Regions from separate parts of the Lysinibacillus sp. G01H genome, predicted to be linked through region 1. Evidence: riboswitches for the same ligand, from Rfam matches in the RefSeq annotation. Region 1 holds a riboswitch; each other region holds the start of a gene.
What was found. A riboswitch is a leader RNA that binds a small molecule or an ion and turns the genes downstream of it on or off. The one in region 1 is predicted to bind S-adenosylmethionine.
Positions count from the first base shown of each region.

Region 1 (7,748 bases):
ACAGTTCAAATTGTCGATCCTAGTGAAGTCTCAGTGCGACAAGCTTCCACTCAACGCTCACCTGTCGTTAGCTATCATTCGAGAGGCGAAACCATCTTTGAGGCGATTCGAAAAATGACGACCATCGCTGCTCGAAAGCCCTATTTTGCCCACCTTCAAGTGGTTGTTTTAGGGGAAGATCTTGCTAAAGAAGGCATGAGTGATGCACTTGATTTAATTGTAAGGGACCATGAATTTCGTAAGGATTTCGACGTCATTATGTCTCACGAAGCAACAGCGAAGGAAGTATTAAATGTACTAACACCCATCGAAAAAGTTCCTGCTAATAAAATGTTAAATTCCCTGGATGTCTCTGAAAAGGCTTGGGGCTCCACAATAGCTGTTAATATTGATGAATTAGTCAATACGTTAAGCAATAAGCAGAAAGGGGCATTAATTTCTGCTATTGAAATTCATGGCGATAAGAAATTAGGGGTAGATCAAACAAATGTGCAACGTGTTAAAGCACCTGTGCTATTAGGTTATACAGGTTTAGCAGTCTTTAAAGGAGATAAATATATAGGGCTACTGACTGAAAGTGAAAGCAAAAGTGTTAGTTTTCTTAATGACAAAATTCAAAGTACGATAGAAATCATTGCCTGTCCTAATAAAGGGACCTTGTCTACTGAAATTACCCAATCCACTACAAAGGTGAAAGGGTCATTTAAAAACGGGAAACCGAAAATCGATGTTCATATTAATGTAGAGCAGAATGTTGGAGAGGTCGAATGTGATATCGATCTTACCAAAAATAAATCGATTGATTACGTTAACAAAAAAACAGCCCAGGGAATTGATGAACGCATAGAAAAAACAGTAGAGAAAATTCAACAGCAATATGAAGTAGATGTTTTTGGATTTGGGGATGCCCTACATCGGGCAGATCCTAAGCAGTGGAAAAAAATCAAGGATGATTGGACTTCCATTTTTCCAGATTTAGCAGTGGTAGTTCATGTAAAGGTAACTACCCAAGGTTCAGGTACGATGCAAAATTCATTATTAAACAAGCCAAAGGAGGAATAAATGCAATGGTACTAGCCGTAGCTATCTTGATCATCGCGATAATCATTGCGCTTATTTTTATTCCAAAGCTAAAAAAGCAACAGGATAGAAAAGCCATGATTGTATTCTCCTTTTTGCTTCTTATTGGAACGGCTTTAAATATGGGGATTGCCCTGAAAATCCATATTCCTAGCCCATTAGATTTGATTACCTTTATCTTCACACCAATTAGGGATTACATTGTGTCATTCACAAAATAGAAAGATGGACTGAGAAACGGAGGGTAGCTTGATGGAAAAAGAGATAATTAGTTCAAGACAGTTTACAATCGTTACCTTCCTCTATTCTATCGGTACAGCGATTTTAATTATCCCTTCGAGTATTACTGGTGCCGCTAAGCAAGATGCTTGGATAGCAGCAAGCATTGGTGTTCTCCTTAGTTTACTGGTACTAAAATTATTTTTAACACTGGCCAATCAAACACCATCTCTAAACTTTATCGAGGCTAATGAAAAAATTCTTGGGCGTTTTTTTGGGAAAATCACAGCAATTTGTTTCCTGATTATGACCTTTCTTTCGGCTGGAGAATTACTCTATTTTATAGGTATTTTCATGAAAACGGAAGTAATGCCAGAGACACCGACATTAGCATTTGCCCTACTGTTCAGTATCATTATTATGTATGCCGCTTATTTAGGAATTGAGACCTTTGCCCGTTCGGCAGAAATCCTCTTCCCATTGTTTATCTTTATTTTTATTTTTTTCGTCCTTAGTATTACCCCTCAAATTACATTTGAGAATATTCAGCCTCTACTAGAAGCAACCAAAACATCTATGTTTTATAGTATTGCACGCTTTATGAGTATCTTTTCCTTTCCATTACTTGTATTAATGATGCTCTATCCTACTGGTGTCAATGTACAGCCGTCTGCACAGAAAGGGCTATATATTGGGGCAATCTTTGGTGGAATCGTCTTAGTTACGTTGATTGTCCTATCGATTCTTGTATTAGGTCCTGAAAACACAGCATCAAGGACTTTTCCTAGCTATGCCTTAGCACAAAGAATATCTATAGGAAATTTTTTACAGCGTATAGAGATCATTATGGCATTTATGTGGATTTCGTCTATTTATATTCGTACATTTATGTATTTCTATACGACCGTTGTTGGCCTCGCACAAATTTTAAAGATCAAGGATCATCGCCCACTCATTATACCGATGGGGATAATTGTTATTGGACTTTCTCAAATTGTTCATCCAGATATTGTGCATTCTACTAATTATAATAATGAAATTTGGCCAATCTTTTCCTTTATTTTCACCATTTTATTACCCATACTATTGCTGATTGTGGTAGTTATTCGAAATCGTAAATCCAAAGCTCAAAAAAACGAAACACCTCAGCAGGAAACAGAAAATGACAATCAAAAAGTCTAATTTCTTTTAAAGCTAGAAAAGAAATTAGACTTTTTATTAATTAAATATGATATTCGATTTCATCTACAAAATCCCATTCATATGGTGTTTCTTGGTAAACATAGTAGTTCAACCAGTTAGAGAATAATAGATGCGTATGGGCACGCCATGTATTCATCGGCACTTGTGTCGGATCGTCATTCGGGAAGTAGTTTACAGGAACAGCGATATCTATGCCCTTCGCCACATCGCGACTGTATTCATCGGCTAGCGTTGTCGCATCATACTCTAGATGCCCCGTAATCATAATATTTTTATTATCTTTTGATTGTACAATAAATACCCCTGCATCCTCTGAATAGGATAATAATCGTAGATCTGGATGATTGCGAACCTCGTCAATCGAAACAGATGTATAGCGTGAGTGGGGCGCAGTAAATAAATCACTAAAGCCACGTACCAAATCTACAGTTAAATCTGTAATCACATGGGAATAGACACCTGAGCATTTAGCAGAAAGCTCGACCTTCCCAATGCCATAATGATGATACAATGCAGCCTGTGCCCCCCAACATATATGTAGCACAGATGTCACATTCTTTTTAGACCAATCCATAATTTCTGAAATTTCCTGCCAATAGTTGACCTCTTCAAAAGCCATTTTTTCTACTGGCGCACCAGTTATAATCATACCATCATAGCGGCGGTGTCGAATCTGATTGAACGTTGTGTAAAAAAGCTGCAAATGGGATTTACTCACATTTTTAGACTCGTGTGTGGCTGTATTCAAAAAGGTAATATTCACCTGTAATGGTGTATTCCCCAATAAACGTAATAATTGGAGCTCTGTTTTTTCTTTTTCAGGCATTAAATTTAATATTAATATATTTAATGGACGGATTTGCTGTGTTTTCGCACGATCTTCTTCCATGACGAAGATTTTTTCCTCACGTAAATGTTCTCCAGCTGGTAAATTTTTCGGAATATTAATTGGCATCTTGCTTTCCCCTCTCTATAATCACTCTCTTTTAGCAAACCTTGCTTGCATAGGATGCAACGAAATTAAAAAATCCTCCTCATTCCATACGAGATAGAATGAGAAGGATTTTTTTCACGTCCACTCTTATCTCTCAAAGGAAAAAATCCTTTGCTGGAATTAGCACCTTTCTAACAATTGTTAGAGGTTGCTGAAGCGTCATCGGGCCAAATCCCTCAGCTTCTCTTGATAAGATTATTTAATTATCTTGAATTGTAACACGAACTAGTTAGAATATCAATAATTCATAGAATATTTTGTGATTCATGTGCATGTTCCTTGCTCAATTGATGTACACTAAGCTTGCTATATGTGGTGTTTCTGCATTTAAAATTTATGGTAAACATGCCGTAATTATGTTACCATATACTTTTAGTAAGAGAGAGGAACGTGAATAGTTTGATTAAAATTGAATTTCCAAAACCAGATCTAGTAATCCGTCAACGTGAACAAGATTTAAAACCAGGTGATGTGCCAATCACACCTTACTTCGGTTTTATTGACTTCCATAAAATCACACGTGATAAAGGCGGCATTTTCTTATTCTATAATGACAAGAATGAGCTATTATTTGTTGGGAAAGCACGTAAAATTCGTCAACGTATTAAAAAACATTTCGAGGATAATGTATCTCCGATGAAAAACCATCGTGATGAAGTGTTCAAAATTGAAGTCTATGAAGTAGAAGATCCAATGGAACGTGAAATTTACGAAACATACGCGATTAATACTTTCCGCTCTAAATATAACGTAGACAAAGTCTTTTATTAGACATCTCATAAAGAAACCGAAATCTCATCTAAAGACTTCGGTTTCTTTTATCACATAATGGTCATACGATCAATGGGCGTACTCTGACCGTTTATTCGCAAATCAATGGTATCAAGCTCAGGATTCTTGACGGTGATTTGAAAAACATAGGGCTGAGCCTCTTTCCTTTGCTCGCTGCCTTCTTCTAACTGGATGATAAGCCTATTTCCCTCAGCTGTAATACTTGCCAATACATTCCCTTTTGAATAATAAACAAGATAATATGGAGCATCATTTTCATGTAATAGTTGTATTCTGTCATTAGAAACAATATTTTTTTGGACATTATCTGGGACAACCGTTAGCTCATGAATCGTTGGTGGATTGGTTGGTGGTGTAGCATTACAGGCTCCTAGCATGAGTAAGCTCATTAAACCTAGCAACACGAATTTTTTCAAGTTACTCCCCTTCCCTTATAAGACTATTCTAAGAAAAAAGCTTTCCGCTCCTTAGCAATCCAGTCTTCTAACTCCTGATCATCCCGTTTTACTAACCGATTAATGAGTACATCATGCCATATATAATCCTCTAACAAATAAATGTGAACGGAATCATTGGTGATAAAGGCCGTCTCTTGGGTAGATGGAGAATGACCATAAATCATTTCCTGACCATCTACCGATAAGATAAACCAATGCGGTGTCGACGCTTTTTTTGTATAATGTGTGGCTCTATGCTGGTCAATTGAGGCTAGATGCTCTCCTACATATAACGTAATGCCATGAACAGGAACATGCAGCGCCACCTCTTGCAAATCTTCACGTAAGACCTCATACATATCTTCCCACATCGACAGCATCACTTTTTTCTTCGCCTTCTTTAGAAGTGACTGACAATAATTGATAATAGATTCCCTGCCCTTCAGCATGACCACTTTAGGCTCAGCTTCCTGCACTTTTTCCTCTAATTTCTCTAGCTTCCCGCTTATAGACGTAAAATTCGACTCCCAGCGCTGTTGCATTTGCTGTAAGAACACAGACACAGGCATTGCCGAATAGGTCGTTTGTTCTGCGGTCTCTTCTTTTAACACGATGCCCTTTTCTACAAGGATATTTAAAATATCATACACTCTTGCACGTGGTATGCCAGAATTTTTACTAACCTGATAGGCACTGACATGACTTTGCTGAACAAGTGCCGTATAGGCCTTCGCTTCATATTCTGTAAAACCCATTTCTTTCAGCTGGGTGATTAATTCCTCCATGTAATCCCTCCATTATCTTTATTATAGGCTACCTTTGTGAAGATTTGCCAATGAAAAAATGGGGTTTACAGCGTAAATAAAATTAGTTACTATTTCAGTAGTAACTAATTCTAAAGAGGTGTCATATGTTGTTTGAAATCGATGTACATATTCTCATACTATTAATTTCATTTGGATTTCTGGCGGCTTTTGTTGACTCAGTAGTGGGAGGGGGCGGTTTAATTTCACTACCAGCCTTACTATTTGTAGGGCTTAATCCAGCCGCTGCTGTTGCCACAAATAAACTAGCAGGAGCTATGGGCTCGCTCACTTCCTCTATTTCTTTCTATCGTTCTGGCCAGCTGGACATTCGCTCTGTCCTCAAATATTTTCCGCTAGCATTTATCGGATCATTATGTGGTGCATGGACTGTACATCTAATCAATCCAGCATTACTAAAGCCATTGATGCTTGTTATGCTGGCGGCTGTTGGGATATATACGATCTTTAAAAAGGATTGGGGTGCCGTCGCTACTGTAAAAAATCTATCTAAAATGCATTTATTTCTATTTATGCTGCTATTATTTGCTATTGGTTTTTATGATGGATTTCTTGGTCCTGGGACAGGGTCCTTTTTAATCTTTAGCTTCTTACTGGTAGGCTTTGATTTTTTAAAGGCGGCTGGTAATGCGAAGTTTTTAAATTTGGCGAGTAATGTGGCTGGTGTTTGTATGTTTGCTTACTTAGGTCAAATTCATTATGTTTATGGTCTAGTCATGGGCATTGCGCAAATTGGTGGGGCTATGCTTGGCTCACGCATGGCAATCAAGAAAGGAAGTGGCTTTGTCCGCACACTATTTATTGTCGTTACAATGACATTACTTGCGAAAAATGCCTATGATTTTATGATGCATTAAAATAAACGCCACAGAATTTGAAATCTGTGGCGTTTTGGCGTTAAATCATAAGCTTTTCATTTTTAAATTTATGACTAGTGGACAAACTGACAAGCACAAAAATAAAGAAGGATGCGACAATTGGTATCGTGACTGTATGCATACCAAAGACAGAAGGATAAAACCGATCAATCATAATGTACAACAACATGCCTGTAATCATCGACGCAATCGCTCCGTATTTATTGGCTTTTTTCCAATACAATCCTAAAACGACTGTCCAAATAAAGACAGCCTCTAGTCCACCAAAGGCAAATAAGTTCAACCACACTAATAAATCAGGTGGATTGAGTGCAAAGATGACAACCGCTAGGCCTATGACTGTTGTTACAATAAAGCTTGCACGCTTAATCTCTGCATCACTAGCTTTCGGCTTCATATAATTTAAATAGATGTCTTTGACAACTGTAGAGCTGACAAGCATTAGTAAAGCATTAACCGTAGACATTGTCGCAGCCATTGGTGCAGCTAAAACGATTCCTGCTAAAAATGGCGGTAATACCTTCAATGTCAGGAGCGGCATAACTTTATCACCAATTTCAATGCCAGGTATGACAGGTCGGGCTAACACACCAATTAAATGCATGCCAAACATGATTGTCCCTATGGCAATCGTGCCAATAAGAATCGCTTGATGCATACTTTTGGAATCCTTATAGCTCATCGCACGAACCGCAATTTGCGGAAGTCCTACAACCCCTACACCAATGAGAATCCAAAATGTCGAGACATACAAAGGTGTTAAATCTCCTTGTGCGCCAAATGGTGACACAAAGTCAGGATTTTCAGCAACCAGTGAGGCCATTATATTGTCGATGCCTCCACCTGCCACAATCGTGCCGATTAATAAAATAATTGTACCAATCACCATAATGGAACCTTGGACCGTATCTGTTAGCGCAACCGCACGGAAACCTCCAATAATCACATATACTAACACGGAAATCGCAAAAATAAACAGTGCTGCAGTGTAGCTTAAGCCAGTTAACGACTCAATTAAGCGTGCACCCCCAACCCATTGAGCCATCATAGCCGAAAATAAGAAAACAATGATGCTAATTGCTGATAAAATAACAATGACATGGCTTTTGTAGCGTTCACGTAAAAAGTCGATTAACGTAATGGCCTGGTAACGACGAGCAATAATGGCGAATTTTTTCCCTAAAATCATGAGCACAAAATAACCTGCTGGTAGCTGAGCCATTGCCAGTAATACCCACCCAAGTCCTTTTGTATAGGCTACACCCGGTCCTCCGATAAAACTACTCGCACTGCCATATGTAGCAATCATCGTCATCGCAAG
Region 1 is NZ_CP118397.1:2,411,573-2,419,320, forward strand. Features, by position in the region: gene PSR12_RS12210 (Ger(x)C family spore germination protein) at 1-1,062, shown strand, start outside; gene PSR12_RS12215 (hypothetical protein) at 1,068-1,301, shown strand; gene PSR12_RS12220 (GerAB/ArcD/ProY family transporter) at 1,333-2,481, shown strand; gene metA (homoserine O-acetyltransferase MetA) at 2,522-3,457, opposite strand; SAM riboswitch class I at 3,581-3,692, opposite strand; gene PSR12_RS12230 (nucleotide excision repair endonuclease) at 3,896-4,267, shown strand; gene PSR12_RS12235 (hypothetical protein) at 4,318-4,704, opposite strand; gene PSR12_RS12240 (TrmB family transcriptional regulator) at 4,728-5,510, opposite strand; gene PSR12_RS12245 (TSUP family transporter) at 5,636-6,406, shown strand; gene panF (sodium/pantothenate symporter) at 6,447-7,748, opposite strand, start outside.

Region 2 (7,748 bases), 2.0 Mb from region 1:
TTGTTAAAACAACAATGCCACCTAAAAGCATCGCTACTCCAAGCCAGGAAACTACACTTAAGTGTTCTCCAACTAAAAACACACCAAGAATTGCAGCAGTCAAGGGTTCTGCTAATGAAAGTGTTACAGCTGAGGATGAACTAATTTTTTGTAGTCCACTTAAAAACAGGAAATACGCTACACTTGTACACATAATCCCCATAAATAACATTGTCCATAAGTTGTGCACATTTACTAACCAGGAAAATCCACCTTGTAAAGAAAACGGCAGTAAAAACAAAGCGCAAATGGAGAATGTCATAGCAACTGCGGGTAATGCCTCTTCTTGTGCCATTAATTTTTTACTTATGTTTGTGTAAAATGCAAAGGATAAACCTGCACAAAGCGCTAATATGAATCCGCCAACGTGAACAGAATCTTCTCCATTATTCATAAACAATAAAAGACATCCGATAATGGCCATCAATGTAGCAAGTCCCCATACCGCTGTGGGACGTGTTTTCCATACTAGCCACTCTAAAACACCAGAAAACACTGGTGCACTACCAATAGTAGCAACAGTTCCAATGGCTATACCTGTTAGGCGAATGGATGAGAAGAAAAGACCTTGGAAAAGCGCAATACTAGCCGCAGCTAAAATTGTCCATTTCCATGACCACCTTAAAAAGTTAATTTTCCTCATTATAATCGTAATAACTAATAATAAACTGCCACCAATTGCAGAACGAATCATGGCCACTGCTATCGGAGATACCCCTTGATCCAAATATGTTTGGGCAGTACCTGTCATTCCCCATAGAATTGCTGCTAGTAATACAAACAATGAATTTAGCATTTATCAACTCATCCCCGCTTCACTACGTTATCAATACTAATCATACATATTTATCCAAAATCAAACAATTATCATTTTTACTTTTCTTTTAATTCCAATAGTATGTTTTCTCATGAATGGACGTTATAATAAAAACAGTAAAAGGAGCGAATCGTATGTACAAATCAATTGAAGAGACAGCTATTGATCTTGGTATGCCTGAGGATCAAGTTATGCGTCTAATTTATGAAGGACGCATCCGTTCTGTTTACGATGGCCAACAAATTTTAATCAATAGCGGACAATTCAGCACTTATTTTAAACAATTGGAACGTATAAAAGAGGAAATTGAAATTTGGCGAGCTACTCCTATTCCAGAGGACATAGACGTCAAAGATGAAGACTAAAAGCCCACCATTCATACAATTGAACATTGTTGAATGGCGGGCCTTTTTTAAAGCTTTTATTAGATTGTCACAACAAATCCTGCTCTTTTCCCAATGATTTCAGCATAATCTTCTACCATCACACTCGCTGTTGGATACATCCCTGCTCCAGGACCGATTAATGTTAATGTACCAATATAGTTAGTCTCTAATGCCACCGCATTGAACACATCGTCGACTGGATAAAGTGGATGCTCTTTATCAACTAGTTGAGGACCTACTTTTGCAACAATCTTACCGTCAGCTAGTTTTTCCACTTCAGCTACATGGCGGTAACGTAGACCCTTTTCACATGCTTCATGAACTTGTTCAGCAGAGATACTATCGATCCCAATTACCTCTACATCAGACCAGTCAGGCTGCTCACCAAAAGCTAAAGCACTTAATATCATTAATTTTTTAAATGCATCCTGCCCAGATATATCATTATATGGATCTGCTTCGGCATAACCTAAGCCTTGTGCCTCTTTTAAAGCTGTTTCGAACGACCAGCCCTGTGCACGCATTTTTGTTAAAATATAATTACATGTGCCATTTAAGACACCTTGTATACGACTTACATCATTTACAAGTAAAATATTTTTCATTGTTTTTATAACAGGTACGCCACCAGCAGTAGTAGCCTCATAGCCTACAAAAACACCATTAGCTTTTGCAAGATCCTGCAACTCCAAACCTCGTTTGGCAAACATCACTTTATTGGCAGTAATAACATGACACTTATGTTCCACCGCTCGCTTTAAATAACTGTATGCAGGTTCTTCGTTCACAATTGCTTCAAACACTACCTGCATACCTGGCTCTGCTAAGACTTCATCCATACTTGTTGTCATTAAATGTGCTGTGCCTGGTACACGTTCACGACTAGCATCTGTCACTAAAATCTTCGCTACCTCTAATTCAATACCTAATTTATTTTTTAGCTCTTCTCGTTTTTCATTTAAAATATGGTAAATCCCCTGACCTACCGTTCCAAATCCTAAAATCGCTGCCTTTATAGTTGCCATTCCTATTATTCCCTCCAACTTACATTCCGCAGTTTCATTAAAGCTAACTCTCCATGGGGTTGTGTCATGACAATGTGACACCCACCGCAGTCTTTAGCTAACAACTCTCTTTGTATGAGTTTCGCTATTTCTATATGTGTTAGGACACATACAAATTCAAATAATTCAAAATTTAACTTAAAGAAAATTGTAACGCAAATACACACTTTGCACAAGAAAAATCTTTCTAGGAAGGACATTTGTTTTCTCTAGATGTGCAAAAGAAATCGGTTTCATTCCCTTTATTATACGTTTTATTAATCAATCTATAAGATTTGAACAAATATTGACTATTTACATTTCAATATATGAATGTCTTTCTTCTATTATATATATGTATGCTCAGACACTCATAACAATCCCTTTAAAGAAAAAACTCATTCCCTGTAGCAGCAGAGAATGAGCTTAAAAATATGAGGGGTCTTAACTTGCTTTTGAAAGCAATTGATAACGGTATTGTGCTAAAGCTTGTTGAACAAGACTAATCTCTTCTTCTGTAAAATTTGGTATTGCATATGTACGTTCCACTAATTGAAATGTACCATACTTCAAGTAAAACTCTGTCGCAGGAAGTGAGATATGGCTCACACCATACTGTTCATATGCCTCAAATACTTCCTTAACAGCAAAGTCTTCTTCAGTAAAAACACGTTCTTGAAATGCTGTATGACCAAATACTTCCTGCCATTTTCTTTCAACTGATGTAAGAAGGTGTTGAATGGATTTATTGTTGACAAATACATGCCCTTCATTTAGCTCATATATTAGATAGGATACAATGTTTTGCGCACTATAGATGTTACCCATTTTAAACACTCCTTTATCATCAGTTTTTGGGAAGAGTAGTCACTGGCTAGGCAACTACCCTTCTATATATTCAAAAGTGGGGGAGCACTTATGAAAACATTAACCTTTTTTCTAAAGAATTTTCGTACTGTTAACTTATTTCCTAGTATATACCATGGATTTAATAAAATCAACAATACATATAAAATTACTTGGTATTTTTTTATAAGGTTCTGATAATTAACGGGTGCAATAATAGGTTGATGTAGCAACGTTTAACGCATTACCAAATGAGGCTAATCGAATGAGAAAATACGTAAACGCCACAACATTCTACCATTTGCTTTAAACTTTAAGCTTCTACTGTTTGTTCAGTTGTTGTTGCCTGTGTAATGGCTTGATCTAAATCAGCAATAATATCCTCTACTGCCTCTAAACCGATGGATAAGCGAATGAGCGACTCGGTTACACCAGCTTGAACTAATTCTTCTGCTGATAGTTGCTGATGTGTAGTGGAAGCTGGATGAATAATTAATGACTTTGCATCACCTACATTTGCTACATGTGAAAATAATCTCACGCTATCAATAAGCTTTCTCCCAGCTTCTCGTCCACCCTTGATGCCAAATGTAAGCACTGAACCGAAGCCATTTCTTAAATATTTTTTTGCTAACCCATGTGTCGGAAAATCTTCTAGGCCGTTATAATTTACATACTCCACAGATGGGTGGTTTTGTAAATACTTAGCCACTGCCAACGCATTTTCATTGTGTTTAGGGATACGCAGATGAAGCGTTTCTAACCCTTGCAATAAATTAAAGGCAGCATCAGCACTTAGTGTTGGACCAAAATCACGTAATAATTGTACACGTAGCTTTGTAGCAAAGGCAGCAGAAGCAGTATCAATTCCATAACGTAACCCATGGTAAGAGGCATCTGGTTCAGTAAAACCAGGGAATCGACCGCTAGTCCAATCAAACTTACCAGCGTCTACAACAACGCCCCCTAAAGTTGTACCATGACCTCCTATCCATTTAGTTGCTGAATGAACCACAACATCTGCACCGTATTCAATAGGTGTAGAACCGTAAGGAGAAGCAAACGTGCTGTCAATAATTAATGGTAGACCATTATCATGTGCAATTTTAGCTACTGCTTCAATATCTAAAACCTTTAAGCTTGGATTACCATAAACCTCTGCAAAGACAGCTTTTGTTTTATCAGTAATCGCCGCATTGAAATTCTCTGGATTTGTTTCATCTACAAAAATTGTTTTAATACCGTAGTTTGGTAATGTGTTAGCAAATAAATTATACGTACCACCATATAAAGAACTAGCTGCTACTATCTCATCACCAGCTCCAGCTAGATTTAAAATGGAAAATGCGATAGCTGCTGCACCAGATGAAAGTGCTACTGCTGCTGTTCCACCTTCCAATAAAGCCACACGTTTTTCAAACACATCAACTGTTGGATTAGTAATTCTTGTGTAAATGTTCCCTGCTTCCTCTAAGGCAAAAAGACGTTGCGCATGAGCAGTGTCTTTAAATACGAAAGCAGTTGAGCGATAGACTGGAACTGTGCGAGAACCCGTCACTGGGTCTGGCTCTTGACCACCATGCAACAGCAATGTTTCTGGTTTAAAATTTGTCATTGTGTACCTCCAAATGGTTATTTTTTTACGATGGTACCGGAGATGAGGAGGATTTTTCTGTAGAAAACAAAAACCCTCTTCAGCTAAGAAGAGGGTTGCGGTTGCAAGTTTTCCTCCCCTTATCTGCCAGATCCAAGTAAGAATCTGTAGGAATTAGCACCTTAGTAAGCTCATTGCTTACTGGTTGCCGGGCATCATAGGGCCTATCCCTCCGCCGCTCTTGATAAGAGTATGAGATTCAATTTCCATCGTTGTTACACAGTATAAACATAGAGTTTTTTTCTGTCAACATGTAAATTTTATTTTTTCCGAAACTTCTGTCTGCTCTTATACGTAATATGAACGCATACACTATTTTAGAAAAAATTTTGAGAGGAGTATTTTTATGGTAAAGGCCGTGATCATTTTTCTTATGATTGGCTATTTAATAGGCTGTATTCACGGCTCTAAAGTGGCTCAATTTTTATCGGGGGTTGATTTAAAAAAGGCTGGGCACGGTAATGCTGGTGCCTCTAATGCTACTCTTTCCCTTGGTTGGAAATATGGCGTTTTAGTTGCCCTCATCGATATAGGCAAAGGTGTTGTGGCTATTATAGGTGCGCATTTTTATCTAGCTGACGCCATTCATTTAACAGAAGAACAAATTTGGCTGCTTACTTATATAATGGCTGCTGGGGTTATTTTAGGTCATAATTTCCCATTCTACATGGGCTTCAACGGGGGGAAAGGAACTGCCTCCATCATTGGTATTTTACTTGCTGTTGATTGGAAGATTGGTTTATTTGCACTTATTTTATTTGTTATTTTATCCTTTGCAACAAATTATTTAATTGTTGGTGTTCTAGAATTTTATCTCGTGTTTTGTACAGCAACTTATTTATGGATTCCTGGCATTGGCCCAACCATTATAGCTCTTCTTCTTTTTGGCATAGCCATTATCCTGCACCTTGAAAATATTAAACGATTAGTCATTGGCACAGAGCCTAAAGTAACTTCTGCCTTTAAGAAAAAGAAATAATATTTTTTGGATATTTTTGTATTATTTGTGACCATGTATTTTCTCTTTATCTACTCATATTGCTGTAAAAAACACAATTTTCACATAGATTTTTTTCTACAATAAAATCGACATATTCTTATCTTAATAAAACATTATACAGGCCGATGTTATGGATAATGATCGTCATTTTTATCGTAGAAAGGATGAGAAAATATGTCTTCCCCAAAGCAAGCAGCTACAAAATTTAATTTAAAGCCACTGTGGATTGGCTTGGCATTCGCGTTACTAATCATTATTACCTTTTTACCTAATAATGGTGATTTACCTATAGCTGGGCAACGAGCTTTAGCCATTTTAGCTTTTGCAGTCATCCTTTGGGTTACAGAGGCCGTTTCATATCCTGTGAGCTCGGCCATGATCATTGCGCTAGTAACTGTTTTACTAGGACTCGCTCCGTCAATGGAGGATCCAACTACAGAGCTAGGAACAGCTAGCGCATTAAAATTATCTTTAAGCGGCTTTAGTAATTCTGCCGTTGCTTTAGTAGCAGCAGCTCTTTTTCTAGCGGCAGCAATGCAAATTACTAATCTACATAAACGACTTGCTCTTTGGATTCTTTCATTGGTAGGAACGAAAACAAAAGCTATCGTATTTGGCGCTATTTTAGTCTCTATCGTCCTCGCATTTTTTGTACCTTCTGCTACAGCACGTGCTGGCGCAGTAGTACCGATATTGCTTGGAATGGTGGCAGCTTTTGGTTTACCACGTGATAGTCGGCTTGCTGCCTTATTAGTTATTACTTCGGTACAAGCAGTTTCCATTTGGAATATCGGTATTAAGACTGCAGCAGCTCAAAATATGGTGGCTTTAAACTTTATCCAAGAGCAATTTAATGTGGATATTTCATGGGGTGCTTGGCTACTTTATGCCGCCCCCTTCTCAATTATTATGTCTATCTTTTTATTTTTCATTATGATTGCTTTAATTAAACCTGAGACTAGCAATATCGAAGGTGGTAAAGAGGTCATCAAAAAACAGCTTGCAGAGCTTGGCCCATTAAAGGCTCCTGAAATTCGTTTAATCATTACATCCGTAGTTTTACTATTTTTCTGGGCAACTGAAGGAAAGCTACATCCATTTGATACGACAACAGTCACAATTATTGCTATCGCTATTCTATTAATGCCTAAAATCGGTGTGTATTCGTGGAAGGAAGTTGAGCCTCATATTCCATGGGGAACAATTATCGTCTTTGCGGTAGGCATTATGTTAGGAACCATTTTACTAAATACGCAAGGTGCTGCATGGTTATCAGATAAAGTTTTTGGTTCACTCGGGCTAAATACTATGCCTTTACTAGCAACCATCGCACTCGTAACTTTATTTAACATTTTGATTCATTTAGGCTTTGCAAGCGCAACTAGCTTAGCCTCAGCACTTATACCTGTGTTTATCGTTTTAGCCTCCACATTAACGGCTAATGTTGATCAAGTTGGTTTTGTTATTGTGCAACAATTCGTCATAAGCTTTGGCTTCCTATTACCAATTAGTGCACCACAAAACATGCTTGCCTATGGTACAGGTTCCTTTACAACAAAGGATTTCTTGAAATCTGGGATTCCATTAACCATTATCGGTTTCCTTCTCGTACTTTTGTTCTCTGCAACTTATTGGAAATGGATTGGATTATTATAAGACTTTCATTAAATTAAAACGTAAAAGCCTTGAAGAAACAGACTAAACTGTCCTTCAAGGCTTTTCAGATAATACTATTGTTTTGTAAAAGCAGGGTCCTTCATCGTACCGTTTTTCGCATAATTAACGTGCCATGATAGTGCTTTTTCTAGATCATGTGGTGTATGATGTCCACCCGTTGCCTCATTGGCATCATTAAAGTACTGCCACAGCTGCTCCCTATAATCAGGATGTGCACAATTATCAATGATAAGTCCCACTCGTTCTTTTGGGGCAAGTCCTCGTAAATCTGCTACGCCCTGTTCAG
Region 2 is NZ_CP118397.1:376,305-384,052, reverse strand. Features, by position in the region: gene PSR12_RS01885 (DMT family transporter) at 1-835, opposite strand, end outside; gene PSR12_RS01880 (MerR family transcriptional regulator) at 991-1,221, shown strand; gene PSR12_RS01875 (homoserine dehydrogenase) at 1,281-2,267, opposite strand; gene PSR12_RS01870 (hypothetical protein) at 2,730-3,113, opposite strand; gene PSR12_RS01865 (O-acetylhomoserine aminocarboxypropyltransferase/cysteine synthase family protein) at 3,445-4,746, opposite strand; SAM riboswitch class I at 4,863-4,976, opposite strand; gene PSR12_RS01860 (glycerol-3-phosphate acyltransferase) at 5,132-5,764, shown strand; gene PSR12_RS01855 (SLC13 family permease) at 5,960-7,441, shown strand; gene PSR12_RS01850 (succinyl-CoA:acetate CoA-transferase ScpC) at 7,516-7,748, opposite strand, start outside.
Region 2: linked by a shared signal. The riboswitch ahead of PSR12_RS01865 (O-acetylhomoserine aminocarboxypropyltransferase/cysteine synthase family protein) and the one ahead of metA (homoserine O-acetyltransferase MetA) in region 1 are both predicted to bind S-adenosylmethionine.

Region 3 (7,748 bases), 1.1 Mb from region 1:
CGTATTGCACAATTTGCGGCGCAGGGCTTTATCGTATTTGCCCCATATTATCGTGGGAATCGTGGGGGAGAGGGTCGTGACGAGTTTGCAGGGGCAGACCGTTACGATGCGGTCTATGCCGTAGATGTACTCAAACAATTCTGCAATGACAATATCCATGTTTTTGGTTTTTCACGAGGTGGTATTATGGCTCTGTGGACAGCCATTTTAAGAAGGGATATTACTTCTGTTGTAACATGGGCAGGTGTTTCTGATGCAACGGCCACCTATTGGGAACGTACAGATATGCGCAGGATGATGAAGCGCGTTATTGGAGGAACACCTAATCGTGTACCAGAAGCGTATGATGCAAGAACACCTCTTTTTGAGATAGAGCGAATAACAGCTCCCGTTCTTATCATTCATGGCTATCGTGATGAAAATGTGGATATTGAACATGCCAGACAATTGGCATTTTTTTTAGAAGAAGCAAATAAATCATTCGAAACTTGGTATGATCTTCACTATGCACATCAATATCCACCAGCAAAAAATCGTGAAACTGTCCGTGCTCTTTGCAAGTGGATGAAACAACAATAAAGCGTAGAGAAAACAAAAAGACAAAGGGAACGAATAATTTGTTCCCTTTGTCTTTTATATAGACGTTACTTTAATGGGCCACCAAGTGTAGTGATGGCTTCAGAAACGTTTGAGAATTTCTTGAAGTTTTCGTTGAATAAGCCTGCAAGCTCAGCAGCTTTTGCATCGTATGCAGCTTTATCTGCCCAAGCTTCACGAGGATTTAACACTTCTGAAGGTACTCCTTCAACTGCTGTTGGAATGTGTAAACCAAACACAGCATCTTGTGTTGTTTCAACATCTGCTAATTTACCATCGATTGCTGCACGGACCATTGTACGTGTGTATGAAAGTTTCATACGGCTACCTGTGCCATATTCGCCACCAGTCCAACCAGTGTTTACTAAGTATACCTGTGCACCGTGCTCGTCAATTTTTTGACCTAACATTTCTGCGTATACTGTTGCGGGAAGCGGAAGGAAAGGAGAACCGAAGCAAGTAGAGAATACTGGTTCTGGCTCAGTCACACCACGTTCAGTTCCAGCAAGTTTAGAAGTGAACCCGCTTAGGAAGTGATACATTGCTTGTTCTTTTGTTAATTTACTGATTGGAGGTAACACGCCAAATGCATCAGCTGTTAGGAAGATGATTGTTTTTGGATGACCTGCAACAGAAGGATCAACGATATTTTCGATATATTGGATTGGATAAGCTACACGTGTATTTTCTGTTAGTGAACCATCGTCATAGTCACAAATACGAGTTTCTGGATCAACAGCTACGTTTTCTAATACAGAGCCGAAGCGGATTGCATTGTAGATTTCTGGTTCTTTTTCAGCAGAAAGGTTGATTGTTTTTGCATAGCAACCACCCTCAATGTTGAACACACCATTATCAGACCAACCGTGTTCATCGTCACCGATTAGCTTACGATCAGGATCAGCTGATAACGTCGTTTTACCAGTACCAGATAGACCGAAGAATAACGCCACATCGCCAGCTTCACCAACGTTTGCTGAGCAGTGCATTGAAAGAATACCTTGTTGTGGTAATAAGTAGTTCATGATACCAAAGATAGATTTTTTCATTTCACCAGCATATTCTGTACCACCAATTAAAATAATTTTCTTTTCAAGTGATACGATGATGAATGTTTCAGAAGCAGTACCATCAACCGCAGGATCTGCTTTAAAGTTAGGAGCTGAGATGACAGTGAAGTCAGCAACATGAGAAGCTAATTCATCTGCTGTTGGACGGATAAATAATTGATGAGCAAAAAGATTGTGCCATGCGTATTCATTAATAACTTGAATGCTTAATTGTGAATCTTTGTCAGCACCTGCAAAGCCTTTGAATACGAATAACTCGTCACGTTCTTTTAAATATTTTATTACTTTTACATATAGGTTATCGAACACTTCAGAAGAAATTGGTTGGTTTACTTTACCCCAGTCAATTTGATCTTTTGTGCTTTCTTCTTCTACCGTATATTTATCTTTAGGTGAACGACCAGTGTATTTGCCAGTTTCTGCACGAACTGCGCCATCTACTGTTAACATTGCTTCACCACGAGATGTAGCTTTTTCTGCTAATTGTGGTACTGAAAGTTGAACATTAATGTTACCGCCGTTTAATAATTCCTTCAGTTCGTTTGCAATTTCTACTGAATTCATCGATTAAATACCATCCTTTTTTATAGTATTCCCTTGATTTAGAGGGATTTTTTCTTAATTTCAAAAATAGTATAACACAATTGCTTAAATAATCTATACTAATTAAGAAATTATTTTAGAGTTTTTACCACTTTTCAATAAACTGACAAAAAATAATGTTTTTCGAGGAGAATACCATCAATCCTACTGTAATTAGGCATGAAGATTGAGCCACACATATGTTACCACAAGTAGCTAGGTATGTTGTAGGGATTAATTTGCTTCTATTTACATCATCATCCAAGTATGAAAAGTTTTTGTGTAATAAGTTCTTTCCTTTCTATACAGTAATACATAAGAAAATATTTGACAACGTTCGACCTTTTCAGTAACATGAGATTGAACGGATACTCTTATCCCGAGCTGGTGGAGGGTCAGGCCCTGTGAAACCCGGCAACCTGCATGAACTATTTCACGACATGCGTTGGTGCCAACCTGATGCAAGGGAACATCCCTTGAACGATAAGAGTGAAAGGTTACGCAGTCATTATTCCTTTCCTCATGTAAAGTAACGTGAGAAAAGGATTTTTTTATTGTTAAAAATCAATGTAAAGGTAAGTATATGTAGTTCTTTCCTTATTATAATGACGGATCTTTCGAAATCCTCGTGTTAAAAGCAGCAGTAACGGCTTGAGAGTTCAATCCTTAGGAGCGGACTTGACATGGGTAATGAGTACCGTATTCATACACAACTACTTATTGTAAGAGTATTTAGGAGGAAAACCAAATGACAAACCGTCGACTGTTTACATCAGAGAGTGTAACAGAAGGACATCCAGATAAGATTTGTGACCAAATCTCGGATGCCATTTTAGATGCTATTTTAGCAGAAGATCCAAATGCACGTGTAGCGTGTGAAACAACTGTAACAACAGGATTAGTATTAGTAGCAGGAGAAATTACAACTTCTACTTATGTAGATATTAAAGGTATTGTTCGTGACACTGTAGCTGAAATTGGCTATACACGAGGTAAATATGGCTTTGATGCTGAGAACTTAGCGGTGCTTGTGGCAATTGGTGAACAATCACCTGATATTGCTCAAGGTGTTGATCAGGCATTAGAGGCACGTGAAGGCTCTATGACAGATGCAGATATTGAAGCAATTGGTGCTGGTGACCAAGGCTTAATGTTTGGCTATGCATGTAATGAAACACCAGAGCTAATGCCATTACCAATTAGCTTGGCACACAAATTAGCACGCCGTTTAACAGAAGTACGTAAATCAGGTGAACTTGCCTATTTACGTCCTGATGGTAAAACGCAAGTAACGATAGAATATGATGACAATAATGTACCGGTTCGCGTGGATACAATTGTTATTTCAACACAGCATGATGAAGAAGCAACACTTGAACAAATTCAAGCAGATTTAAAAGAATTTGTTATTGCACCAGTTGTACCAAGTGAATTATTAGATGCTAATACGAAATACTTTATCAATCCAACTGGCCGTTTTGTAATTGGTGGACCAAAAGGTGATGCTGGATTAACAGGACGTAAAATCATTGTTGATACATACGGTGGTTATGCACGTCACGGTGGTGGTGCCTTCTCAGGTAAGGATGCAACCAAGGTAGACCGTTCAGCGGCATATGCAGCACGTTATGTAGCGAAAAATATCGTAGCAGCTGGCTTAGCAGAGCGTGCTGAAGTGCAACTCGCTTATGCGATTGGCGTTGCGCAGCCTGTTTCCATTGCTGTCGATACATTTGGCACAGGTAGAGTGAAAGAAAGCGAGATCGTTGAATGGGTACGCGAGCTATTCGATTTACGCCCAGCAGGTATCATTAAAATGCTTGATCTTCGTCGTCCCATTTATAAACAAACTGCTGCATATGGACATTTTGGTCGTACAGATTTAAATGTACCATGGGAGCAAATTGATAAAGCAGACGCGTTACGAGAAAAAGCATGTTTATAAACTATTGAACTAAAGTAATGAAGTCATTAGAAAATTATTCTAATGTATTAATAAGCAAAGGAGCAATATTGCTCCTTTTGTTTTTTTATAAAAAATACCTCGCTAGGATTCGTGAACATATTCGGTACACGAAAACGCGAGGGATTTTTTCGTTGGTATTAATTTTTTTGTGTAGATTATTTATTTTTGAAGTGATTTATAATATTGACCTTTTTCTGCGTATTCTCGTACGATGCGTTCCATATCCTCTTTATCCTCAGCATTTAATTCTCGGACAACTTTTGCTGGACGACCTAAAGCTAGACTATTTGGAGGAATGACTTTACCAGGAGGTACTAGGCTTCCTGCTCCAATAAATGCACCTTCTCCAATCTCAGCTCCGTCTAAAATAATGGATCCCATACCAATTAAGGCATTTTTGCGAATTGTACAACTATGTAAAGTGACTTGGTGTCCAACTGTTACCTCATCTTCAATAATGAGCGGATATTTTGGGCTTTGGTGTAAACAGCAAAGATCTTGAATACTGACACGTTTACCGATAATCGTTGGGGAAACATCACCACGAATAACCGTATTAAACCAAATGGTTGTTTCGGCGCCAATTGTTACGTCGCCCGTAACAGTTGCATAATCAGCAATGAAAACAGATGGATCGATCTTTGGCGTTTTATCTTTAAATGGATAAATCATGAAAATCGCCTCTTTTCTTTCTATAATGTAGTATTATCGTATCAAATACGCAACATTATGGAAATATAAAATTAAAATGTGCTATTTATTTCGATATAATCAAAGTGTAATTATTTTTTAGGAGGACTATGTAAATGTGGAAATGGGAAGCTGATGGACAAGCAAAAGCTGTGATTGCTATTCTTCATGGTGCTTATGAAAATCACCGTTGGTATGCATGGCTGATAGAGAAATTAAGATTAGAAGGCTTCCACATAGTCATGGGGGATTTACCGAATCATGGGGGTAATGCAAGGTTTGCTCGAGTCCATGATGAAGACTTCAAATTGTACAATAAGTATACAAGAAACCTGATTGAGAATGCTTTTTCATATAATTTACCAACCTTTGTAATAGGACATGGACTAGGTGCAACATTAATCCTCCATACAATGCAAAAGAGACAATATGAATGTGCGGGCATTATTTTAACATCACCTTGGTTGCAACTAAAGCTATTACCAGGTAAATTAACAAATGCTTTAACAAGTCTAAGTGCGTTAACAGCGAATGTTAAATTGACACATGACATTACATTAGAGAAATTAACGCGTAGTGTTGAAGGCAGAGAAGAAATGAAAGATGAGGTACCGCTCATGTCTGTTGTTTCTGTGAAATGGTATCGAGAGCTTCAGCAGATGATGAAAAATTTAGTGATGCTGCCTAAAGGTGAAATGCCAAATATGCCTATGCTCATTATGACAGCTGAGAAGGATAAAATTACGGACACTCGCCAAACTCGAAATTGGCTTCATCAACAGGAATTCACGGAATTTCAGTTTAAAGAATGGGCAAATTGTTATCATAATTTATTCCATGAGGGAGAGCGCGAAGAAATTTTTATGTATATACGAGATTTTATTAATAATGCTCTTCGAAGAATTGGTTATATAATTAAATAGGTTTATACCCTTCCATTTACTAGGTTACTTACTTAAATATTGTTACTCAAAAATAATATTGTAATTTTCTGAAAAGTGTAATACTATAATGATCTAAAGTAAGGTATTTTAAATTGGAGGGGTAAAATGGATGTAATTGTGGAGAAGTTGAATGGTATTTTATGGGGACCATGGTTTATTTATGGTATCTTATTGATTGGGTTATTTTTCTCAATTATCACAAGGTTCCTACAGGTAAGGCACATTAAAGATATGTTTGTTTTAATGTTTAAAGGGGAGAAATCGGAAAAGGGAATATCTTCTTTCCAAGCAATGTCTATCGCATTATCAGGACGTGTAGGTACAGGTAATATTGCTGGTACTGCGACAGCAATTGGAATGGGAGGACCTGGTGCTGTCTTTTGGATGTGGGCAATCGCTTTCATTGGTGCGGCTACCGCGTATGTAGAGTCAACATTAGCTCAAATCTATAAAGAAGAGAAAGATACAGAATATCGTGGTGGACCGGCCTTTTACATAGAAAAAGGAATGGGTCAAAAATGGTTTGCAGTTATTTTTGCTGTAGCTGCTTTAATTGCAATGTTAATTTTGATGCCTGGTGTGCAGTCAAATGCCATCGCAGGTGCTGTTGAAAACGCTTTCGGTTTGGATACATGGATCACAGGACTTATAATTGTTGTGTTACTAGGTGCTATTATCATTGGTGGTATTAAATCGATTGCAAACGCTGCTCAAATAATTGTACCATTTATGGCATTAGCTTATATCATTATGGCCATTATCATTATCTTTATGAATATTTCACAAGTACCAACAGTTATCGGATTAATTTTTTCTAGTGCCTTTGGGGCTCAAGAAATTTTTGGCGGCGTTATTGGTTCAGCGATTGCTTGGGGTGTTAAACGTGGAATTTACTCCAATGAAGCTGGTCAAGGAACTGGAGCTCACCCTGCGGCAGCTGCGGAAGTATCGCATCCTGCTAAGCAAGGAATTGTTCAAGCAGCGTCTGTGTATATTGATACATTATTAATTTGTTCTGCTACGGCCTTTATGATTTTATTTACAGGTATGTATAATGTGCAAGATGAAAAGGCAGCTGAAGGCGCAGATCCATTTATTCATGTTGGAGAATTCAATAGTGGTGGATTAGCAGGCGATGAGCAAATGACTTTTGCGAAAAGTATTGAAGCAGGAGCTGCGTATACACAATATGCAGTTGACTCATCATTACCTGGCTTTGGAGCTCCGTTTGTAGCCATAGCGTTATTCTTCTTTGCCTTTACAACAATTATGGCTTACTACTATATTGCAGAAACAAATGTTGCTTACTTATTTAGAGGTAGCACAGAAAAGGTATTCATCTGGATTGCCAAAATTGCCATTTTAGTTGCGGCCTTCTATGGTACAATCCGTACGTCTGGTCTAGCATGGGCAATGGGTGATGTAGGCCTTGGTCTGATGGTTTGGATTAATGTTATAGCTATTTTAATTATTATGAAACCAGCTATTGTTGCATTAAAAGATTACGAGAAACAGAAAAAAGAAGGAAAAGACCCAGTCTTTGATCCTCGTAAATTAGGAATTAAAGGTGCAGATTTCTGGGTTGACTATAATGAAAAACGTAATAACAAGTAGATAAAGCAAGGCGATCAGCTAGTTTGATAGAAACTAGCTGATCGCCTTTTAGCTTGTCCTCAACAATAGTATTAAATAGGATATTCTTTCATTTTTTCTAACGCAATGACGAATGGTGGATCATTTTGTTGATTAAGAAATGCGTATTTTAAGACATGGATATATTTTTGTGGAAGTTGACTTACATAATCAATGACCTTATCACGTTCTTCTTTTCCACCTGGATGACCATGATAAATAACAAGAACAATCAAACCGCCCACTTTCAAGAGCTTTAATATATCT
Region 3 is NZ_CP118397.1:3,501,731-3,509,478, reverse strand. Features, by position in the region: gene PSR12_RS17725 (alpha/beta hydrolase family protein) at 1-579, shown strand, start outside; gene pckA (phosphoenolpyruvate carboxykinase (ATP)) at 645-2,231, opposite strand; SAM riboswitch class I at 2,621-2,739, shown strand; gene metK (methionine adenosyltransferase) at 2,998-4,194, shown strand; gene PSR12_RS17710 (gamma carbonic anhydrase) at 4,375-4,887, opposite strand; gene PSR12_RS17705 (alpha/beta hydrolase) at 5,022-5,828, shown strand; gene PSR12_RS17700 (alanine/glycine:cation symporter family protein) at 5,955-7,463, shown strand; gene PSR12_RS17695 (tRNA 5-(aminomethyl)-2-thiouridylate-methyltransferase MnmM) at 7,535-7,748, opposite strand, start outside.
Region 3: linked by a shared signal. The riboswitch ahead of metK (methionine adenosyltransferase) and the one ahead of metA (homoserine O-acetyltransferase MetA) in region 1 are both predicted to bind S-adenosylmethionine.

Region 4 (7,748 bases), 2.0 Mb from region 1:
TAATTTTTAAACGATTTTATGAGTAAATTTATAGCACTAAGCAGAAATTATTGAATATCAATCACAGAGATGCATGTCAAAAGGAGGGGCAAAAATGAGCTCATTTCAACTAAAAGTACTAGACGTTTTACAGAATAAATATTTTCAAAATGCAGAGGTAGTTGCAGGTCATGAGGGACTAACAAGGAGCGTTAAATGGGTACATGTACTAGAAATCATACATGTTGATAATTTTTTAGTTGGTGAAGAGTTAGTATTAACTACAGGGCTTAGTCTTCAACATAGTATTGAGGACTTTGTATCCTTTATAGAAGCCATCATTCAAAAAAATTGTGCTGCACTTTGTATTGAATATGGCACCTCTATTCAAACAGTACCTGAAGCGATTTTAACGCTTGCCAACCGCCACCAGTTTCCTATTATTGTTTTCCATGAAGCAGTTCCTTTCGTTCGTATTACACAGGATTTACATAGCCAAATTATCAATCAGCAATATCTATTGATTTCTTCACTAGAAGCTTACTCACAAACATTGAACAAAAATGCACTATTGGGACAAAACACGGATGATATTTTACAAAATATGTATAATGAATTGAAAATACAAATTATGTTTTCCATTAAGGGAAGAGAGCCTATCTTTTTCCCCAATATGGCTCATAAAAAGCGGCAGCAATTCCTAACATTGAATATATCGACTCAGCAATTTAAACATGAGCCTATTTTTCTATTTGATCAACATTATGCTGATTTATCAATTTATCGAGAAGATGGGCTTTTCTCCGAATTTGAATTATTAATATTAGATCGCACGGCAACAGCGTTGGCACAGCTTTTAATGCGAGAGTTTTATATTGAGGAAAAAAAGAATATTGAGGATGCTTCGATTTTAGCTGATTGGATTGATCAAAAACTGTCTAAGGAGGAAATTTATAAATTTATCGTTACACATTATGCTAACTATACACAATCTAGTGGCACTGTCTTTATTTTGGCTTCTCCTAATACATTGACAAAGGCACAGGAGGATGTTGTCTATAGTAAGCTTTATTACCGTAATCTGTTTGAGCAACATGGCTTTATTCCATTTTTATTTGAAAGAAAAAGCTATGTTATTTTTATTTTACTGCATACAAAAGATAGTAAAGCCATTCGTGATATGTTGAACAACATGTTTTCCTCCTTGGCCAAAACTGAATTTTATAAAAAGCAGCAAGCACAAGGTTATCAGATAGCTATTGGGAAGGTTGTTTGTGATGTAGATGAAATTCCTAAAAGCTATCAAACTGCACAAGAAACCTTATATATTTGTCGAAAAGTACAAACGTCCTCGTTCTTTTACGATGATCTGCATTTATATCATTTAATCTATAAATTACAAATGCAAGTGGATTTACAGGAAGTGATTTACGACTATTTACAGCCAGTTATTGAATACGATGAAAAATATAATAGTAAGCTTCTCGAAACATTGCAGGTGTATTTACAAACAAATGGCTCTAAACAGCAAACAGCGAATCAATTGTTTATTGTTCGTCAAACACTCTATCACCGCTTAAAAAAGCTTGAAAGTTTACTAGGTAAAAATTTTATGAATGGGCATAACCGCATTACACTTGAATTTATGCTACTAGCCAATTCATTGATCGAGGATAAGAGCTAGAAAAAAGTTGGCACGCTCAAAAGGCTATCTACCTTCCTAAGCGTGCCCTTTATTACCCTTTCACAACTACATCCTGATACAGTTCAGGTCTGCGATCATCGTAAACAGGGATTCTTCCACGTACTTCATCGACAATAGAAAAGTCTACATCGATCACCGCTATTTCCTCGTCCTCAGCACCAACCCAAAGTACTTCTCCCCAAGGCTGAATAATCATGGATTGCCCATTAAAATTTTCTACCTTTTTTGAAATACGATTAACGGCTATGACAAAGCATTGATTTTCAATTGCCCGAGCCTGTAGCAATGTTTTCCAATGGTCAATCCTTGGAGTTGGCCACTGCGCTGGTACAAATAATACCTTTGCTCCTTGTAATGCATGGGCTCGTAACCATTCTGGGAAGCGAATATCATAGCAGATAACACCAGCAGCTTCAATGTCACCTAGAGCAAAACGATTCATTTCATTCCCTGCCTCTAAGTAAAGATGCTCGTCCATTAAACGGAAAAGATGTGCCTTGCTATATTCCCCAACAAGTTCTCCATTACGATTAAAGGTATACATTGTATTATAAAATTTGTCGCCTTTCTTTGTTGAAACAGAGCCCCCTACAATATGTACATCAAGTTCCTTAGCAAGTTTAGCCAAAAAGGCCTTTGTCCGCTCACCATTGATATCTGCTAGCTCAGACAGTTTTTCCAAAGCATAGCCTGTATTCCACATTTCAGGTAACACAATAATTTCTGCCCCTTGTTTTGCAGCTTCACGAATCTTATCCTCAGCAAGCACAAAATTTTCTTCAACTTTGCCAAAGCCAACATTTAATTGAATACATCCGATTTTCATATCCATTCCTCCTCTAGACAATTAACAGAAAAAGTAATACTATTTGCTTCATATTCTTCAATAATAATTATTATATTCTGAAAAAGGTGATCATGCATGGAATTCTCTAAAAAACTACAGCAACTACCCACTCAATTTTTTGCAGCACTTGTACAAAAAGTAAACTTGGCTCTAGAAGAAGGGCGTGATGTCATTAACCTTGGGCAAGGAAATCCCGATCAGCCAACGCCTACTCACATCATTCAAGCATTACAGGAAGCGGCTGAAAATCCTCAAAACCACAAATATTCACCATTTAGAGGTCTCGCTGAATTACGCCAAGCTGCTGCCGACTTTTATCAACGTGAATATCAGGTAGAACTAAATCCAGATACAGAGGTAGCGATTCTCGGTGGAACAAAAATTGGTCTAGTTGAGCTACCTTTAGCAGTGTTAAACCCTGGTGACACGATGCTCTTACCAGACCCTGGCTATCCAGATTACCTATCAGGTGTCGTACTAGGAGATGTCAATTTTGAAGTGATGCCACTTTTTGCCGAAAACGATTTCTTACCTGATTATGATGCATTACCTGATGAAGTGAAAGAAAAGGCAAAGCTTCTTTACTTAAATTACCCGAACAACCCTACAGGAGGTACAGCATCACTTGCGTTTTTTGAAGAGACTGTTCGCTTTGCGAAGGAACACAATATTATCGTATCACATGATTTTGCTTATGGGGCAATAGGATTTGACGGTAATAAACCAGTTAGCTTCCTTCAAGCAAAGGGTGCAAAAGAAGTAGGAGTTGAAATGTATACATTATCGAAAACCTATAATATGGCTGGCTGGCGTATAGGCTTCGCTGTAGGGAATGCCGAGATTATCGCTGCTATTAATCTTATTCAGGATCATCTGTTTTGTAGTCAATTCCCTGCCATTCAACAAGCCGCAGCAGTAGCACTGACAGCTTCCCAACAATGTTCGGATGAACTACGAGCTACTTATGAGCGTCGCCGCAATGTACTCATTGAAGAAGCTCGACGAATTGGCTGGCATGTTACGGCTCCAAAAGGCTCCTTCTTCGCATGGCTTCCTGTACCACTAGGCTATACAAGTGAACAGTTTGCTGATCTTTTGCTCGAAAAAGCTGATATCGCTGTAGCAGCAGGTAATGGCTTCGGTCAATATGGTGAAGGCTATGTACGCGTAGGGTTGCTAGTTAGTGAGGAGCGCTTACGTGAAGCAATCCATAGAATCGAGCAATTACAATTGTTTAATAGATAATGATGAGGGCGTATCCTGTAGCTATCCCTAGCTACAGGATCATTAATATTTTTCAATTTTCCTTGGTTGCCCTAAATCATTTTCTAATGGATAAAATTGAGCATGACCTGTTTCATCATCCCATTTTCGAATATGTTGAATACCTTGTACCTCTGCCAACACGATGTCAGCAGTAATAACAGGGTTTCCCCCTTTTATTAAATGCCCACCCGATACAACACCCCATTGATCGCTCATAGAGCCATGGAAATGTGTCTCATATCCACCATCTCGTTTACACACCACACCTGAACCTTGAATAAATTCTAATGGTCCCTCTTTTTCCATCACATCACTAAAACGAACTTGAATTTGAGCTGTTTCATCTGGCACTAAATAAACAAAGCTACTTTTTTGAAAGCTGCCAATACAGCTTACAATTGTGGCTGACTCTATATTATTCTCTTCGCAAAGCGCTTCAATCCCTTCAATGATATCTGTTCCCGTTAGAAAACGAGCACTAATAACCTTACCAAATGAACCTATACCATAATTAACTCTAACAGACATTGTTATCCCTCTTTTGCGTCGAAATATTATAATTATATAAAAAATTTAAAAATTATTTATTGACTTACTATACCCTATAAATTATATTAGTTCTATCGGAATTACAAAAAAATATTATAAATCTCTTATCAAGAGTAGCTGAGGGACTGGCCCTATGAAGCTCGGCAACCTCCTTTTTTAAAGGAAGGTGCTAAATCCTGCAAACGAACTTCGTTTGATAGATAAGAGAGGACATCTTTTCATGAGCCTCTCTTAATTTGTAAGAGAGTTTTTTTATTTTCAAAAAACCGATAAAAACAATCTTGGAGGTATTTTCATGAAAAAGAAAAATAAATTTTTAGTAGGTTTAGCAAGTCTAACATTAGTAGCAGCTTTAGCAGGCTGTGGCTCTAAAGAAGATAGTAAAAGCCAAGCTGAAGGAATTGATGAAAAGAAAATCGTTGTAGGCGTCACTTCTGGTCCACACGAACAAATTGCAGAAGTAGCCGCTAAAGTAGCAAAAGAAAACGGGCTAGAAGTAGAGCTAAAATCATTTTCTGACTATGTTTTACCTAATACATCCTTAGCTGAAGGTGATCTTGATGCGAACAGCTATCAACACGAGCCTTTCCTGGATACATTTAATAAAGATCATGATACAGATTTAGTACCAGTGGGCAAAACGATTTTAAATCCAATGGGTATCTACTCTGAAAAATATAAATCCTTTGATGACATTCCTGACGGTGCAACGTTTGGCTTACCAAATGACCCAACGAATGGAGCGCGTGCCCTCTTTGTTTTACAGGAAGCTGGCTATATTCAGTTAAAAGATGGCGCAGACTTAACAGCCTCGATTCGTGATGTAGAAGAAAACAAAAAGAATTTAAAATTCATTGAATTAGAGGCAGCTCAAATTCCTAAACAACTTAGTGAAGTAGACGTAGCAGCTATTAATACAAACTTTGCATTAGAAGCTGGTATTAACCCTAAAGATGACTCTATTTTATTGGAATCTACTGATTCTCCATACGTGAACTATATTGTTGTACGTGCTGAAAATGAAAATGATCCAACAATTAAAAAGTTCGTTGAGGCTTACCAATCTGATGAAGTACGTCAATTCATCGAAGAAGAATTCAAAGGTTCAGTAATCCCTAGTTGGTAATACATTCAGGAAGCTTCTATAAAGCCGAAGAATCTGTCGAAATTCCTCTATAGGAAAACGAGCAGATTCTTGCTTTTTAGAAGGTGGAGAAAGGAGCAAACAGTCGCATGATTCAATTACAAAATATCTCAAAAGAATTCAAGTCTAAAAAAGGCATCATAAAAGCTGTGGATGGCATTAATCTTCATGTAAAAAAGGGACAAATTCATGGTGTAATCGGCTATAGTGGTGCTGGTAAAAGTACACTCATTCGTTGCGTTAATCTACTCGAACGTCCTACAGCAGGAAAAGTAGTGATAGACAATGTAGATATTACGACCCTTTCTCTTCAAGAATTACGTCAAACACGCCAAAAAATCGGGATGATCTTCCAGCACTTTAATCTATTAAAAACAGCAACAGTTTACAATAATATTGCAGTTCCCTTAAAGCTTCTAGGCTATAAAGAGGCGGAAGTAAAAAACCGAGTAGCTAAGTATGCTGAAATTGTCGGTTTAACAGATAAACTTGATAGTTACCCAAATCAACTTTCAGGTGGTCAAAAACAGCGTGTGGCTATTGCACGTGCCCTAGCACAGGAACCAGAGATTTTACTTAGCGACGAAGCAACAAGTGCACTTGATCCTGAGACAACGGAAGCCATTCTTGAATTGTTGTTAAAAATTAATCGTGAATTAGGCATTACGATTCTGCTCATCACACATGAAATGAATGTAATTCAAAAAATTTGTGATGAGGTTTCTGTTCTAGAATCAGGGAAAGTTGTGGAATTTGGCACAGCGATTGAACTTTTTGCGAAACCGAAGCACCCTACAACGCGAAAGTTTTTAAATACAATTTCACAACGTAATTTATCCCCCTCTCTTATTGAGCAATTAAATGTTTCAGGAAGTGTAATCCGTTTAACATTCCTTGGTGAAAGTACTGGTAAGCCATTATTAGCAGAAGTCACTAAGGTATACGATGTGCAACCAAATATTTTAACAGCAAATATTATTGAATTAAAAAACGGTATTGTCGGCAATATTGTGGTGCATTTACATGGCGAAACGCAGATTGTCCAAAAGGCGTTAACTTATTTTTCAGAAAATGGCGTGGCAGTGGAAGAATTAGGAGGTGCGTTCAATGAGTAGTATCCAAAGTTTCTTTACAGATTGGTCAGATGTTATTGGCAAAGCAATTATCGAAACATTTCAAATGGTCGGAATTTCATTGTTATTCTCCATTCTGATTGGTATTCCATTAGGGCTATTAATTGTTTTAACACGACCAGGACAATCCTTTGAAAATAAATTTTTCTATCAGTTTTTTAATCTATTTATCAATATTGTTCGCTCTGTTCCATTTATCATTTTATTATTCTTCATCTTACCTTTTACCAAGTTAATTGTAGGTACAACAATTGGTGTTAAAGGTGTAATCGTTCCGCTAGTTGTTTACACAGCTCCTTATATTGCACGACTGATGGAATCTGCGCTTTTAGAAGTGGATTCAGGAGTAGTAGAAGCCTACACAGCCATGGGTATTAAACGTCGCCATATCATTTGGCATGTCCTATTACGTGAAGCTCGACCATCTATTATATTAGGCTTAACGATTGCCACAATAGGATTAATTGGTGCAACAGCAATGGCAGGAATGGTTGGTGCTGGCGGTTTAGGTGACCTTGCCTATCGTTATGGTCATTTACGCTATGAGGTTGATGTGATGTATGCAACTGTCTTTATCTTAATCATCCTTGTGCAGAGCATTCAATCCATCGGTAACCGCTTCGCCGCGAAGTTGAAAAAAGACTAATAGGAGAATGAAGATGACAAACGAAATTTATGTAGAGAAAAATGGCTATATTGCAACGTTAGTATTAAATCGCCCGGAAAAACGGAATTCTTTATCAAGGGCAATGTTTCAAGCCATAGTAGACCAACTAGAGCTGCTCAGTGTAGATTCTTCCATCAAACTTTTAATTGTTCGCGGTGTCAATGAAGTAGCCTTTTCTTCCGGTGCAGATATTACCGAGTTTTTAGATGTTCGTTATGCTACAGACAATGCCAAAGCCTATAATGAATTGGCTCTAAAGGCGATCGATGCTCTCTATAAATTTCCACACCCGACAATTGCTATGATTCAGGGCTTAGCAATTGGTGGTGGATTAGAGTTAGCAAACGCTTGTGATTTTAGAATAGCAACACCTAAGAGTAAGCTAGGCATCACCGCTGCAAACATAGGTATTGTCTATAATTTAGAAAGCACAAAACGTCTCATCAATATTGTTGGTG
Region 4 is NZ_CP118397.1:460,506-468,253, reverse strand. Features, by position in the region: gene PSR12_RS02235 (PucR family transcriptional regulator) at 95-1,663, shown strand; gene PSR12_RS02230 (carbon-nitrogen family hydrolase) at 1,716-2,510, opposite strand; gene PSR12_RS02225 (pyridoxal phosphate-dependent aminotransferase) at 2,607-3,776, shown strand; gene PSR12_RS02220 (PPC domain-containing DNA-binding protein) at 3,819-4,325, opposite strand; SAM riboswitch class I at 4,448-4,553, shown strand; gene PSR12_RS02215 (MetQ/NlpA family ABC transporter substrate-binding protein) at 4,642-5,472, shown strand; gene PSR12_RS02210 (methionine ABC transporter ATP-binding protein) at 5,580-6,605, shown strand; gene PSR12_RS02205 (methionine ABC transporter permease) at 6,598-7,269, shown strand; gene PSR12_RS02200 (enoyl-CoA hydratase/isomerase family protein) at 7,283-7,748, shown strand, end outside.
Region 4: linked by a shared signal. The riboswitch ahead of PSR12_RS02215 (MetQ/NlpA family ABC transporter substrate-binding protein) and the one ahead of metA (homoserine O-acetyltransferase MetA) in region 1 are both predicted to bind S-adenosylmethionine.